DNA from 4 places in the Heliomicrobium sulfidophilum genome. Region 2 is predicted to be linked to each of the others. Evidence: riboswitches for the same ligand, from Rfam matches in the RefSeq annotation. Region 2 holds a riboswitch; each other region holds the start of a gene.
The links. Region 2 has a riboswitch for cobalamin ahead of AC0CW1_RS09075 (energy-coupling factor ABC transporter permease). Riboswitches for the same ligand answer to the same signal wherever they lie in the genome.
Positions count from the first base shown of each region.

Region 1: linked by a shared signal. The riboswitch ahead of thiC (phosphomethylpyrimidine synthase ThiC) and the one ahead of AC0CW1_RS09075 (energy-coupling factor ABC transporter permease) in region 2 are both predicted to bind cobalamin.
Region 3: linked by a shared signal. The riboswitch ahead of AC0CW1_RS14340 (AIR synthase related protein) and the one ahead of AC0CW1_RS09075 (energy-coupling factor ABC transporter permease) in region 2 are both predicted to bind cobalamin.
Region 4: linked by a shared signal. The riboswitch ahead of AC0CW1_RS15835 (uroporphyrinogen decarboxylase/cobalamine-independent methonine synthase family protein) and the one ahead of AC0CW1_RS09075 (energy-coupling factor ABC transporter permease) in region 2 are both predicted to bind cobalamin.

Region 1 covers NZ_JBVTZZ010000005.1:52,100-55,652, reverse strand. The annotation lists gene recQ (DNA helicase RecQ) at 1-22, opposite strand, end outside; gene AC0CW1_RS06045 (histidine phosphatase family protein) at 291-1,070, shown strand; gene crcB (fluoride efflux transporter CrcB) at 1,067-1,477, shown strand; gene AC0CW1_RS06035 (fluoride efflux transporter FluC) at 1,474-1,845, shown strand; cobalamin riboswitch at 1,945-2,116, shown strand; gene thiC (phosphomethylpyrimidine synthase ThiC) at 2,237-3,553, shown strand, end outside.
Region 2 covers NZ_JBVTZZ010000005.1:703,741-707,293, reverse strand. The annotation lists gene cbiQ (cobalt ECF transporter T component CbiQ) at 1-384, opposite strand, end outside; gene AC0CW1_RS09080 (energy-coupling factor ABC transporter substrate-binding protein) at 494-829, opposite strand; gene AC0CW1_RS09075 (energy-coupling factor ABC transporter permease) at 826-1,500, opposite strand; cobalamin riboswitch at 1,747-1,928, opposite strand; gene speD (adenosylmethionine decarboxylase) at 2,222-2,593, shown strand; gene AC0CW1_RS09065 (HD-GYP domain-containing protein) at 2,683-3,553, opposite strand, start outside.
Region 3 covers NZ_JBVTZZ010000005.1:1,825,003-1,828,555, reverse strand. The annotation lists gene AC0CW1_RS14350 (DMT family transporter) at 1-315, opposite strand, end outside; gene AC0CW1_RS14345 (ECF transporter S component) at 506-1,018, opposite strand; gene AC0CW1_RS14340 (AIR synthase related protein) at 1,098-1,850, opposite strand; cobalamin riboswitch at 1,961-2,136, opposite strand; gene AC0CW1_RS14335 (stalk domain-containing protein) at 2,206-2,721, opposite strand; gene AC0CW1_RS14330 (MarR family transcriptional regulator) at 2,859-3,281, opposite strand; gene AC0CW1_RS14325 (efflux RND transporter periplasmic adaptor subunit) at 3,445-3,553, shown strand, end outside.
Region 4 covers NZ_JBVTZZ010000005.1:2,144,513-2,148,065, forward strand. The annotation lists gene AC0CW1_RS15830 (putative DNA modification/repair radical SAM protein) at 40-1,341, shown strand; cobalamin riboswitch at 1,421-1,606, shown strand; cobalamin riboswitch at 1,776-1,965, shown strand; gene AC0CW1_RS15835 (uroporphyrinogen decarboxylase/cobalamine-independent methonine synthase family protein) at 2,100-3,167, shown strand; gene AC0CW1_RS15840 (adenosylcobinamide amidohydrolase) at 3,167-3,553, shown strand, end outside.

The DNA.
Region 1 (3,553 bases), 650 kb from region 2:
GTGTCCGGGCCTGTTGCAGCATGTATGTCACTCCATATCGGTAATCGTCCCATGAAGGGAAAGTCGTCCTCTTTGATAAATCACAGCGGGAATGCTGTCCAATATTTCGACGTTGGATGCAAAGGCTCCTGCCTTCTGGAAATGAATAGGAGGCGAATGACTTGACGTTCCCTTCCCCCCATACTACACTAAAAGATATTTCCGAATCTAGGTCAAAAAGCGATGATGGAGATCCCTCCGTCTGCTTCGCAAAGGCCCGGGGTTTGGATGACAAAATGGAGTCGGTCAACATGCAGATTATCTTCGTCCGTCACGGGCAAACGGACGAAAACATCATACCGCTGGGCGCGCGTTTTACGATCAATACCTTTAACGCCATGATGGAAAGTTCTCCGTCGATGGTGCGGTTGAACGCGACGGGAATTCGTCAGGTTGAAGAGGTGTCCCGCCGTCTGAAGCCGGTCCCGATTGTGGTGGCCAGTCATTTTCAGCGCGCTCAGGAGACGGCAGCCATCCTGGCCCGGTCTTGGGACGCAGAAGTGGTGACCCTCGAAAGTCTTGGAGAGATTGTCCTGGCCAAATTTCCAGGAAGAGGTGAGCGTCGAGAGATTCCCTTTTGGATGCTCATCGCCATGACCGCCTGGCGGCACGCCTGGCCTTTCACCGCAGGGGAGGAGACGCTCTTCCAGGCCTTCCGGCGTGCCCGGAACGCTTGGACGCAACTGCTGGAACTGGCGACAGAGCGGGGACCGATCGTCGTCGTTTCCCACCAGGGCTTTCTCCGGATCTTGCTGTGGTACCTCCGGGTGAAGGGGGGATGTCGGGTGCGAAGAAAAGACCTGTCCAATGGCGGGATCTCCATCGTCGAGGTAGATGAGCAGGCTGGACGCGCAACCGGCGCTCAGACATACGATAGGGCAGTGGCGGGATTGACGCAGGCAAACCGTTTGCTCAAACCGCTGGAAGAGAAAGCGATAGATGAAGCTGCTGTAGCGGTAGAAGGCGTCTCCGTAATCGCTGCAAAAAAAGGTTCCTCTGATGTGGCTGTCCTGGCCAGGGAACTGCGATGACTGGTGTTGCGGTGGCTGTAGGCGGTTTTTTGGGCGCGTTGGCTCGCTTTTTTATGGGAACCTGGCTGGCGCCCTTTGCCGAGCAGACAGGGTTCCCCTGGGGCACTTTGACGATCAACTTGTTAGGCTCTTTCGTGCTGGCCTTTTTCTTGACCCTGGTCATGGAAATCGTAACGGTGAAACCGGCTGTTCGGATCGGTTTCTCGACAGGTTTTCTGGGCGCTTTTACGACCTTTTCTACCTTCGCCTTGGAGAGCTTGCGCCTGATCGAAGCAGGTCAAGCGCTATTGGCGGCAGCCTATGTGCTGTCCAGCCTTGTCCTGGGGATGATGATGACCGGCTTCGGGGTGCGTGGGGCCCTCATGTTGAAGGGGAGGCGCGCCACTGCGCTGGAGGTGGATCAATGACGGCGCTGGATCTGCTTTCGATCGGAGCCGGCGGCGCTTTAGGCGCTCTCGCCCGTTATGGCATCGGCCTCGCCGTGTCACAACGGTGCATCTTGGCCTATCCGCCAACTACTTTCTTTATCAATATCGCCGGGGCTTTTTTGCTTGGCTTGTCGGCGGCCCATACAGCCGGCGACCCTAGCGCCCATCTGACCGAAAAATATGCTTTTCAGATCGGCTTTTTAGGCGCCTTCACCACTTTTTCCACATTTACCTTGGAAGCCTACCGGCTGATCGAGGATGGTGAATGGTTTCGTTTCGGTCTTTATGTTGGGGGGAGCGCTGTCGTCGGGTTGATTGCCTGCGCGCTGGGGTATCATGCGATTTAATTTTGACAAGGCGCTCGTGTCCCAGAGAAATTTGTTTGAAACATCTATCTTTACAAGCAACCCCATAAGGATTAAGATAGTAAACGCAATCACGTAACTACATAGGTCGTGTTCACAGGTGCCCGCAAGGGAGAATAGGGAACCGGGTGTGAATCCCGGGCGGTCCCGCCGCTGTATGGGGGAGCCTGCTGCAAGATGCCACTTCGCAAGAGGGAAGGCGCAGCCGGCGAGGAACCCGAGCCAGAAGACCTGCCTGTGAACGGTCAAGGGTCTCTTTCCAGGCAAAGGAGACTCTTTGTGGGATGATGGCAAAGTCCCCAGATCTGCTATGGATCTGGGGACTTTTTTGTTTGCCGGGCAGTCGGTGACAGAAAAAAGGAGGCTGAACGGAGTGGAACTTACCCAGCGTGAAGCGGCCTTGCGGGGTGTGATCACACCCGCTATGGTCGAAGCGGCTGAGCGGGAGCAGATCGAGGCCGAGGTGGTCCGCCGAGGGCTGGCCGATGGAACGATCGTCTTGCCCTATAACCGCAGGAGGGCCGAAGGAAGGCAGGCTGTTGCTTTTGGCAAAGGGTTGCGCACTAAGATCAGCGCGTCCATCGGGCTTCCCCTCGATGGCGGATCAGAGTCGGAAGAGCGCAAGAAGTTAGAGGTTGTGCTGGAAGCGGGGGCCGACGCGGTGTTGGACCTGTCCATCGGTGCAGGTATCGACCGGGTGCGGGAACCGGATGCGCAACTGAGCGATTACCTGTCCCTTTTCCGCCGGCATGTGTTGTCGACCTCTACGAAACCGGTCGGCACCTTGCCCCAGTATGAGGTGTTTGCTTGCCGGCGCGGTGGGAAGCAAGGTGGAATCCTGGCAACCACCGTGGAGGAAATGTTTGAAGCGATGGAGCGTCATGCCGCCGAAGGCGTCGACTTCTTCGGGTTGCACTCGGCGATGACCTTGAAGGCGCTCGAACTGGCTCGCCGGCAGGGGCGCTTGACCCATATGGTCAGTTGGGCCGGCGCTTCGCTGGCCGGCTGGATGCTCCATCATGAGCGGGAAAACCCCTTTTACAGCCATTTTGATCGGGTGCTCGACATTTGCCGGCGCTATGATGTGACCCTCAGCCTGGCCGATGGGCTGAGACCCGGCTCCGGCCATGATTCCCTGGACCGGGCGCAGGTGCAGGAGATGGTGATCCTGGGCGAACAGGTCCGGGCAGCCCGAGACGCCGGCGTGCAGGTGATGGTCAAAGGCCCCGGCCATGCGCCCCTGCACCACTGCCGCACAACCGTGCAGTTACAGAAACAGCTCTGCGAGGGAGCACCCTACTTCATCTTCGGCCCCTTAGCCACCGACGCCGCCCCCGGTTATGACCACATCACCTGCGCCATCGGCGCCGCTCTAGCCGCCTCTGCCGGCGCCGATCTGATCTGCTACGTTACCCCGGCAGAACATGTCCGCTTCCCCACCGTGGAAGATGTCCGCACCGGCGTCATCGCCGCCCGCATCGCTGCCCATGCCGCCGACGTCGCCAAGGGGATCCCCGCCGCCGTCGAACGCGACGCCGCGCTCTCACGAGCCCGAGGAATGCAGAACCGGAAGGCAGAGCGGAAGTTGGCGCTTGATCCTGCCGCTCTAACGTCCACCGGCGGCGCAAGCGCGGCGGAGGACATGGTGATGGAGGAGGGCGTTGGAACGAATGACGCGGAAATAGAGTAC
Region 2 (3,553 bases):
AAAATAGAGGCTGGCGGTGGCGCCGAGGGAACGAAAGAAGAGGATGCCGGCCTGTTGCAGACCGGCAGCCGATATTCCAGGGGAGTAGGGGCCGATGGTTACCTGGGCCACGGGGTCAAGGGGGGAGGGTGACAGCGCTACAGTCGCGCAGCCGGTGAGTAGGAAGAGACCCGGCACCGTCATCAGTTTCAGGAAGACCGATAAGGGGATGCGAGCCAAGAGGACGAGCAGTGCGCCGGAGAGCACCGTGATCGCTCCGGATAGGCAGGGCGTGGGCGCTATCAGGCTGACAAGCAACCCGGTGAGGGCGGCAAGTCCTTTCCATGCCGGTGATTTGTCTCGCAGCTTATTGGCCCAAGCCCACTGATCGATCGTGAAGAGCATATGTGTGACCCCGTTTAACAAGTTTCGGTAAGTCGATATCAGCGTTCCATCATCGTCAGTTCGCCTATCCGGTGTCTGCTGTTCGCCGGCGCGCTCATGATTTAGTGCGTCAGGCGTCGCCGAGAGGTTTGCGCCCCATGCCGGCGCCCATCCCTGAACCTGTGTGGACGTTAGAACCACTGTTGTTGCGGCGGCGCGCGAAGTAGTAGGCGATGAAGCTGGCGCCGGCGGCGGCTTGCAGGCCGAAGAGAAGCGGTTCGGCCTCTTCACTGGGTTCCCAGAGGGACTCGAACCAGGGTTCGTAATCGGGAGCGATCGTTTGGACCATTTCTCCTGCCTGATCATCAGCGCCAGCAAAATCGCCGGTAAAATGCATGATCAAGGGAACACCCGTCAGAAAAAGAGCTGCTGTGATCAGGACAAGCTTGTTCCGAAGCCCGTTCATGCTTTCACCTCTTTCGAGAAAATCTTCAGCGCCGACAACTCGGCAGTGGAGTATTTGGAGAGGGCGTTGAAGATGACGACGGTCAACAGTCCCTCTGCCAGGGCCAAGGGGACTTGCGTGATAAGGAAGACGGAGCCGAATTTGACGATGGAGCCCATGATTCCGGTAGCTGTATCGGGGAAAGCCAAGGCGAGTTGCAACGTGGTGGTGACATAGGTGGCCAGATCGCCGAAGGCGGCGGCGGCGAAGATGGAGAGATTAGAGGAAAGGTTAAGGCGCTGGCCTAACCGGTAGACGCCGTAGGCGGCGAAGGGGCCCACGATGCCCATGGAGAAGACGTTCGCGCCCAGGGTGGTGATCCCGCCGTGGGCGAGCAGCAGGGCTTGGAAGAGCAACACAATCGAGCCGAGCACCGTCATCACGGTGGGGCCGAAGAGGACGGCGCCCAGACCGGTTCCGGTCGGGTGGGAGGAGCTGCCGGTGACCGAGGGTAGCTTCAAGGCCGACAGCACGAAGGAGAAGGCGCCAGCGACGCCGAGGAGCATTTTGGCTTCCGGATTGGTCCGGACGGTTTTTTCGATGGCGCGCACGCCGTGGACGACGAAGGGCGCCGAGGCGGCGGTCCAGGCGGCGGCATGGCTAAGGGGCAGATAGCCCTCCATGATATGCATTCGCAGACACTCCTTTTTGCGTAGGGGTGGTTTCGTGCTTTCCTAATCTAAAGGCCAGCTTTTTTCATCGTGCCGTACTAGCGGCGATGCCGTGCCGGGGATTAGATAGTGATAAAAACAACAATCATATGTTCGCACGATCCTTAGAGCTGCTTCATCGCCTTCGATAAGACGGTAGATTGTCCGAGCCGGGTGGAGATTTCCCCATAGGCAACAAAATAAAGCCCTCCCTTCCTCCCGAAGTGGGTCTTTCGTTTGCTGCGGGCAGGTCTCCTGGCTCGGGCATCATCCGCTCCCGCCTCCTTCCCAGACCGAAGTCCAGTGGATCTGTGGCGGGTCGTCTTCCCTTACAGTAGCGGGGGCTGCTGAGGCTTTGCACCTCATTCCCTTTTCAGCCGCTAGGCGGCGCCTGCAACAAGGTCAACCTGTGTTCGATTTTTCAGATAGCTATGGAAAGCACTATCTATATGCAATCGTATCACGTCAGGGCGCGCGGGGCAAGGGTGTCGCAAGGTTCAGGCAATAAAATCCTCTTGAAAAAAAGTATTGATCTGGCCCGTCATTTATGATATTAATAAACACATTGTGGGAACCAGGATTCATCCAAATCGGGTTTGGATTGCTTCAACAGACCGACGTCCCTGTTAGGGCGGGTCAGACCCACCCCCGGATGAATCACGTAGGTCCCGGCATCCAATTTGCTGGGAAGGGGGCCGAAATGATGGATTACTCCACTTTCGGACGACATGTCACCATTGACACTTGGGGCGTTGACTTTAAAAAATTGAACGACGCCCGGTTCCTGGAGGAACAGATGATTGAAGCCGCCAAGGCGGCCGGCGCGACCGTTCTCTCGTCCCAGAAGCAGCAGTTTGAGCCGCAAGGCGCGACGGTCTTGGTCCTGTTGTCTGAGAGCCACATCTCCATTCACACCTATCCCGAGAAGGGCTTCGCCGCCCTCGACTGCTACACCTGCGGGGAGACGGTGGATCCGGAAGTGGCCATCAACCACATGATCAAGGTGCTGGTTCCCAAGAAGACGTCGGTAAAGCTGCTCAAGCGCGGCGACGGACCGATTGAGGTCCTGAAATAACGACGGCCCATGAAAAAAAGCCTGGTTCTCGCCAGGCTTTTTCTAATGGGCTGCATTCGTTCTAAAAAAAACAATCTTTTCCAGTGGCGTTACATGGTCCGCTTCAACTCTTCAAACTCTTCGTAATGGCTGCAGAGCAGTTCGGCCAGATCCCCGTCAATTGCCTTTTCCTGGACCATCTTGCGCAGGATCGACTCGACTTTTTCCTGGGGGAGGCCTTTCCGGTAAGGACGGTCTTCCACGAGGGCGGAGAAGATATCGGCCACGGCCACGATCCGGCTGCCGGCGCTGAGTTGCTCGCCTGGGATATGAAAGGGGTAGCCGCGGCCGTCAAGGCGCTCATGGTGGTAGGCGGCCCACTGGGCGATTTCCGAAAAGCCGGGAACCTGATTCAGAATGTGGTAGCTGTGATAGGTGTGCTGTTTGATGATCAGGTACTCCTCCGGTGTCAGGTGGGTCGGCTTTTCCAGAATCTCTTCAGGGATGCTCAGTTTGCCGATGTCGTGAAGGAGGCCAGCCACCTCCAGGCGGGCCATATCAGCGGGAGAGAAGCCGGCCAGTTTGCTCAGGTATGTGGCTGACGCCGACACAAGCCGCGAGTGGCGGAGGGTGAAGCGGCTCTTGCTGTCGATGATGCGGGCGAAGATGGACGCCAGGCCTTTCAACTCGCAGTAGGGGAGTTGGATGGTGTGTTCGTCAGAGCCGACGGCCTGCCGGGTCAGTTCGTCGATGAATGGGGAGTCCAGGTCGAGCCAAAAACTCTCTTTCCCAGCCAGTTCGGCCAGGGCAGGGGATAACTCGGGTCGGAAGACGGTTCCGAACAGGCCGTCGATGGCATCCATGACCTTGCGGCGCTGGGTGAGGACATGCTCTGGCGTCAGGAGGACTTCGATGCGGTCGGCCAGATGGATCAAGTCGCCCAACAGCAGTAATGTAGGATCAATGTCAGACTCGTCTCGG
Region 3 (3,553 bases), 1.1 Mb from region 2:
GGCCGTCACCATCGGGCTCAGCGAATTGATCAATGTGGCGTTTACCGATGTGGTGTAGCGCAAACCGAGATAGAGGACCGTGTTGAAGAGGCATACCCCGGCCACCGCCATCAAGCCGATCCAGCCCCAGGAACGCCGGGAGATCTTCCGGGCAGGGTATGTGCGAAGCGCCAGGGGCAGCATGATCAGCGCGGCGATGGTGAAGCGGATGCTCGATAAGGCGAAGGCCGGGATGGCGACGACGAGGAGGCGCCCCATGACGAAATTCGTGGCCCAGATGAGCGGCGTCAAGATCAGCTTATAAAACGGATTCAATGGTTCGACTGCACTGCCTTCCTATTATGGATTGCCACGTTGCTTCATTCTTTTTGTATGATTTTATCATACCACAATCACGGTAATCGGGCGAAGTTCTTGCAGGAAAAGAAAAGACCGCAGTCCTTGACAACTGCGGTTAATGTTGGCGTTGAAGATATGATTGATTCGTAAGGAGGATCCTCCGTCGTTACATGAACCTTCCCTTCGCCCCTCGGTAGGCGACTGCAGCTAAGCCCACGTTAACGGCAGAACCGGTAACCAGGAACGGCATGACAGCCGCCACAGCGCCCCAGCCGCCCATAAGCAGCATGGTCAATGACGAGACAACACCGTTGAGAAATACGCCGACGACGAAGGCCGCCGTCAAGCCAAAGCGATCATTCATCACATAAAAGACATAAGCCCACAAGGCCATCTGCACCGCGATGAAGAGATGGATGGGCAGAGTCAGGGGAAAGCCGACCACCATGGCGGTGAGCAGGTGACCGAGAGTGATGACGATCATCCCTCCCGTGGCGCCGAGGGCCAGGGCGGCGAAAAACCCGGGAAAGGAATCGAGCCCGATCGTACCGACCGGGCTGGGGATTTTGATCATCGCCCCGACGGCGCTCAAGGCGATGAGTACGCCCATCAAAGCGATTCCACGGACGCTTTTCCAGGACGCATGCGTTTCATTATAATGCATCTGCATGTTGCTCATGAGACAGACCTTCTTTCCATTTTTGTTGAAGAACCTGAACAAATGCTGGCAATCCTGCCGTCGTCCTCAGTGGCACCCATCATCCGCCTCTCTCCGCCAATTTGCCAAGATAATGAATGGGCGCTCCGGCGACCGTCAGGGGCTCCCTCTCGGCGGTAAAGACCAGGCAAGTTGACGGACCCGCCGACTTGTCAAGATCCAAGCCGGTATCCATCTGCCAGTCGCGGATCCGGCAACCGGCGTTTGCAGCCAGGTTTTCCGCCTCTACCCGGATCCCTCTTGAGCCGACAGGGACGACTTCTCGGACACCGGGCTGAGTCAGCAGCGCCCGCACATGTCCGGCCCGGGCGATCGCCTTCCCGTCCTCCGTCACTACCTCAGCCCCCACCTTGGGCCAGCCCAAGCAGTACACTTTATCGCCAGGCCGGGAAGCGCCCACACGCAACCCTGCTTTTTCGACGGCGCCCACGACGGTGATCCCGACACCGGTCTGCCGGGTGGGTATGTTTTTTTCGGTGCTGATGACCATGGGCAGGTCACGCTTTCCAATGGCCGCCAGTTCGTCGCGGACGCCTGCAATCACCTCTCCGCTCGTCGGATAGGGCTCGTTGGCGATGGCGACTGTCAGCGCCACCGGTTCTGCGCCGATGGCGAGCACCTCCATCAGGGCCACGCGGGTGGTAAAGATCCCGACGATGTAAGGCGGGACCTGGACAACATCGAGTTCCTTGCCGCCGATGGCGCCGCAGGAGTCGCAGGCGACCACGAGGCACTGCTCCTTCGCCAGGAAGACGACTTCCACATCACGCCCCTGGTAACCCAAGGATTTCACCTCCTTGCGCTTCTTACGATTAAGATTCCTCCGGAGAAAAGAAAAAGTTCACAGCTTCTTCGCTGTTGCCGAGGCAACAACAAAGAAACCATGAACTTTGCCATCATTCATGAACGGTAATGTTACAGGCAGGTCTCCTGACTCCGAATCATCGCCACTGCGCGCCTTCCCGGTTTTCCCAGTGGCATCCTGCGCAGGGCTCCTCGTTACAGTGGCGGGACCGTCCGGGACTTTCACCCGATTCCCTATTCTCCCCCGGAGGGGCACCTGAAACATCGCACTGAACTTTGATTGTATTATAAGGGACAATCTCTATCGTTTCAATCGGCGCGCCCCCGGTTTCTTTCGCGCTAACCTACTTTCTAGTCGAAAGGTATTCGGCCATGATCCTCTTTTCGATATCTGACAGCGTTACGGCCGCCGGCATCGTCGCTTGGAGATTCTCTTGAACGGGGTTACTTAAGATACGATAGATTTTCTCTTGATCGTACTTCGATCCGATGCTTCCCAGGTTGGGGCCAATCTCCAGGCTGCCTTCCGTCCCGAATTTATGGCAGGCAATGCATGCGCCCTTGCCGTCAAAAAGCTGTTTCCCGATGCGAACGATTTGTGTATTCACATCTGTTACAGAATGGATGAAGACGGCGTTGCTCGCCTCATCCCATCGGGCGATCGCTCCCAACGATTCTGCCAGCGACCCCACCGGAACATAGATACGATCTTCCATGACTAACGGTGCCCCACTGAGACTGTCGGTGATGTCTCGGTCATTGACGAAAATGCGCACCATGGCGTTTCCCCAGGCGCTCGACTGAAGTCCCAACAGGATCAGAAGTGTGGCTGTCAGCAGGATGGCCAATCTTTTTTTCATGTGCTCTGCTCCTTTGTTTTCGTGATAAAAACCAAAGCTCCCTTGGTTAATATTACCACGAAATATACTTTAAGCCTAGCACATTCTGCAATCAGCCCGACTTCTGCTCCCGCTTCTTCCTCGATGGATGTTGCGCGTCATCGTCCAACGGGCTTCAGTACACTGTTCATCTTCTCGAACCCTCCGACCACCTGCGCCAGATCTGCGCTGGAGAGTTCCCTCAGTTGCCCCTTCAACCGTTCAAAGCGGGCCTCCTGGATCGCCTGGATCGTCTGCGAACCCTGATCGGTCAGCGAGACCATGACGACGCGCCGGTCCTTATCCGACCGCTCTCGCGTAATCAAGCCCATACCGGCCAGTTTGTCCATCATGCCGGTGACGGCGCCGGAGGTGATGCCGATCTGGTCGGCGATATCGGTCGCTTTGCAAGTCCCCGACTTCCATAATATATACAAAAGAAAGATCTGCCCCTCTCCCAGGTTGCGCTCCGGGCCGATATCTTGGACGGCGCATTTCACATTGTAGAAAAAGACCTCCAACAGGTCCTTGATCGCGTTCAACTGTTGTTCCTTAACCGCTTCTTCCCTTGACAGTTCTTGTCCTCTCCCTTACGATGATAACGTCTTAGTCGCTAAACATTTTAGCATCTAAGATAAATATTAGGCTGGTTGAGACCGGCTGTCAATGAAAGCATCATTTGCATTTGGCAGAGGAGGATTTTCGGTGAAGAAACAAATCGGCGTCGGCCTGCTCGCCGTCACCCTGCTGGCTGCGGGGACAGGCTGCGGTAAAACGCCTGAGCCGTCAGCCCAGGAAGCGACAACCCAGGCGG
Region 4 (3,553 bases), 1.4 Mb from region 2:
GGCCTTCTTTTTATATTGATGGAACAGGCGATGATTGAAATGGACTTGAGCGAAAAGCTGAAAATCTTATCGACGGCGGCCAAATACGATGTCTCCTGTTCCTCCAGCGGCAGCAACCGGGGGAGGAAGGCCGGCGCCATCGGCAGCACCGCTGCTTCCGGCATCTGTCATAGCTGGTCCGACGACGGCCGCTGCATCTCCCTGCTCAAGGTCCTCTTCTCCAACGTCTGCTGCTATGATTGCTCCTTCTGCGTCAACCGCGTTTCCAACGACGTCCCCCGGGCCTCCTTCACCCCTGACGAGCTGGCCGACCTGACGATCAACTTTTACCGCCGCAACTACATCGAAGGGCTCTTTCTCAGTTCCGCCATCGAGAAGGGACCGGACCATACGATGGAACAACTGGTGCAGACCGTCCGCAAGTTGCGCACCGAATACCGTTTCAACGGATACATCCACCTCAAAGCGATCCCAGGGGCTGACAGCCGCCTCATCGCCGAGGCGGGCGCCCTCGTCGACCGGATGAGCGTCAACATCGAGCTGCCCACCAGTGAGGGCTTGCGCCGCCTCGCCCCCCAGAAGAAGAAGGAGAACATCCTCCGGCCGATGGGGCAGATCACCGGCGCCATCGCGCAAAACCGGGAGGAGCGGCGGCAGTTTCGCCGGACGCCCGCCTTCGTCCCCGCCGGACAGAGCACCCAATTGATTATCGGGGCCACGCCCGAATCGGACCGGCAGATCTTCACCCTCGCTGAGGGCCTCTACCGCAAATTCCAACTGAAGCGCGTCTACTACTCGGCCTATGTGCCTGTGAGCGGCGACCCGCGCCTGCCGGCTTTGCCGGCGCCGCCGCTCTTGCGCGAACACCGGCTCTACCAGGCCGACTGGCTGCTGCGTTTTTATGACTTTCAAGCCGATGAGATCGTCGACGCCGACAACCCCAACCTGGACCTGGAACTGGACCCAAAGACAGGCTGGGCGCTGCGCCACCTCGGCTTTTTCCCCGTCGAGATCAACCGCGCCGACTACCGCACCCTCCTGCGGGTGCCCGGCATCGGCGTCAAGTCGGCCAAGCGCATCCTCGCCGCCCGGCGGGTAGGGCGGATCCACTTCGAGCACCTGGGCCGGATGGGCGTCGTCATGAAGCGGGCGCGCTACTTCATCACCTGCAACGGCTGCTACTACGGCGAGATCGGACCGGACGCGGCCAGCCTCCGCCAGCGGTTGATCATGCCGGAGCGGGGGATAGCGAAGGGGATGGCTGGCGGGGAACAGTTGACCTTGTTTGGGGAGCCGGCCCCCATCGAGGACCGTTGGTCGGTGGTGACGGGAGACTTATAAGGGAAGGAGTCGGCATACGAAAAAGTAAGCGCCCATGAAGGAATCGTATAGTTCGTCGCGAACATACTAACTCATAAACCGAATAGGTCTGGGAACAGGTCACCTGTCCGATGACAGGTGTGAAAAGGGAAGCCGGTGTGAAACCGGCGCGGTCCCGCCACTGTGAGAGGGAGGCCCCCGTGCCATGTCACTGGCGCTATGCCGGGAAGACGCGATGCGGCCCATGATCTCAAGCCAGGAGACCTGCCTGTTCTAAAACTGCCGGTGTACCTACGCGGATAGGGAGGTGGTCTGCTTTGCCGTTCATGCATTGCTTTGTGGGGATGCGTCACGGCCCAAGAGAACCATAACCTTAGCCGAAAGGCTGAGGTTTTTTGCGTTCGAAGGGCCGAGAAGGCATGTTTTCTGCTTCTTCCTCATAGGAAAGGAATAACAACTGCATCATGCGAACAGGTCGCCTGCCGAAGGGCAGGCGTGAAAAGGGAAGTCCGGTGCAAAACCGGCGCGGTCCCGCCACTGTAAGGGTGTGATGAGGCTCTTCCATGTCACTGGCAGCATGCTGCCGGGAAGACAGAGCCCCAGATGACCCCGAGCCAGGAGACCTGCCTGTTCGTGATCACCGATCGCACCTACGGAGGATAGGGAGGTGATGAATAGGAAAGGCGCATCTCATGGCGCTTGGCCATTTGTTCATCATTTCACCCCCAGTCGATCGGCTGGGGGTTTTTGCATGGCGACACAAAAAAGGAGGACACACCATGTTATACCCTGGCGTCACCACCGGAATCGGAAGTCTGCCTCACGGTGATGTAGAAAGCGCGATGGCGGTCATCCGCCAGTTCTGCCCAGAGATGCCCCATTGGCCCCAACTGCATTCAACGTATGCCGGGGACAGCCTTCTCGCTGCCGCGCTGTCGCCGTTGCAACGGGTAGGGTTGATCACAGGAAAAAGCAACGGCTATCCGGTGATCGACACAAAGTCCGATAGCTTCCCCGACGCCTTGGCCGCTTTTTATGAAGCCTACGAGAATGAGGCGGCCTGTTGGATCCATCTCCATGAAGAGTCTCCCTTTCATATCGACCTGGATAGTTACCTGGCCTTCAAATCCACGATTGCCGATGAACATCACCAGTGGACGGACGTGACCGCTCTCCAAGGTGAGATCCTCGGTCCGCTCACCCTCGCTTTGAATGTGGTTGATGGCAAAGGGCGCGCCGTCATTCATGAGCGTCTCCTCTGGGATGTGCTCTGCAAGAACTGTGCCATGAACGCCGCCTGGCAGGTCAAAGACCTGCGCAGAACCGAGCATCCCGTGCTGTTGATGATCGATGAGCCAGGGATGATCGGATTTGACGATAGTACTCAGGACTCCTTAACCGCCGAAGACCTGCAAAGAGGCTTGCAGGAAATCATCGTGGCCATCAAACGCATGGGTGGCCTGGCCGGCATCCATGTCTGCGGGTCTACCGATGGCGCCATCCTCTTTGCCAGCGGCGCAGATGTCGTCGGATTTGACGCCTATCGTTCCATCGATACCCTTACCGATCATATCCCGGAACTGATCGCTTTTCTCGAACGGGGCGGTTGGCTGGCCTGGGGAATCGTGCCGGTCACCGGCGCTTTTGCCCATGAAAGCGCCCTTTCCCTGACGCGGCGGCTCCACCAGCAGATCGACGAATTGACGCGCTTGGGCGTTCCAGAAGCGCTGCTCCTCCGGCAGACGGCGCTCACCCCGGCTTGCGGCGCGGGAAGTTTATCGGAGGAAGAGGCGGAAGCGATCTATGGACGGTTGCGCGAGGTGTCGACGCTCTGGGGCTGGTATTGATGACACCGCTTTCACCGGCGCCGGGAAGCTGGCTTCCCCTCCTCCCCGGATTGCGCGGCCGCCTCGAAAAAGAGTGCATCCTCATCGCCGCCGATGGGCCCTGGCGCTGTGTCAGTTCCGGCATCCTCGGCGGGGGGATCAGCGAAAGACGGTTTTTCGTCAACCGTCAGGTGCGCAAGGATTATGACGACCGCCAGCCACAACGCGAGTTGATCGCCTTTTTGTCGGACGCTTTTCCGGATTGTCCGATGGAGCAAACGACCGCCTTGATGACAGCCGCCTGGGTCTCCCAGGCGGCCTGGATGCAGAGCCGGTGCGGCGACGTTCACCTCTTTGTGGTCGTGACAGCCGGTGTCGGCAATGCCTGCGCCGCCGGTGTCACCCCT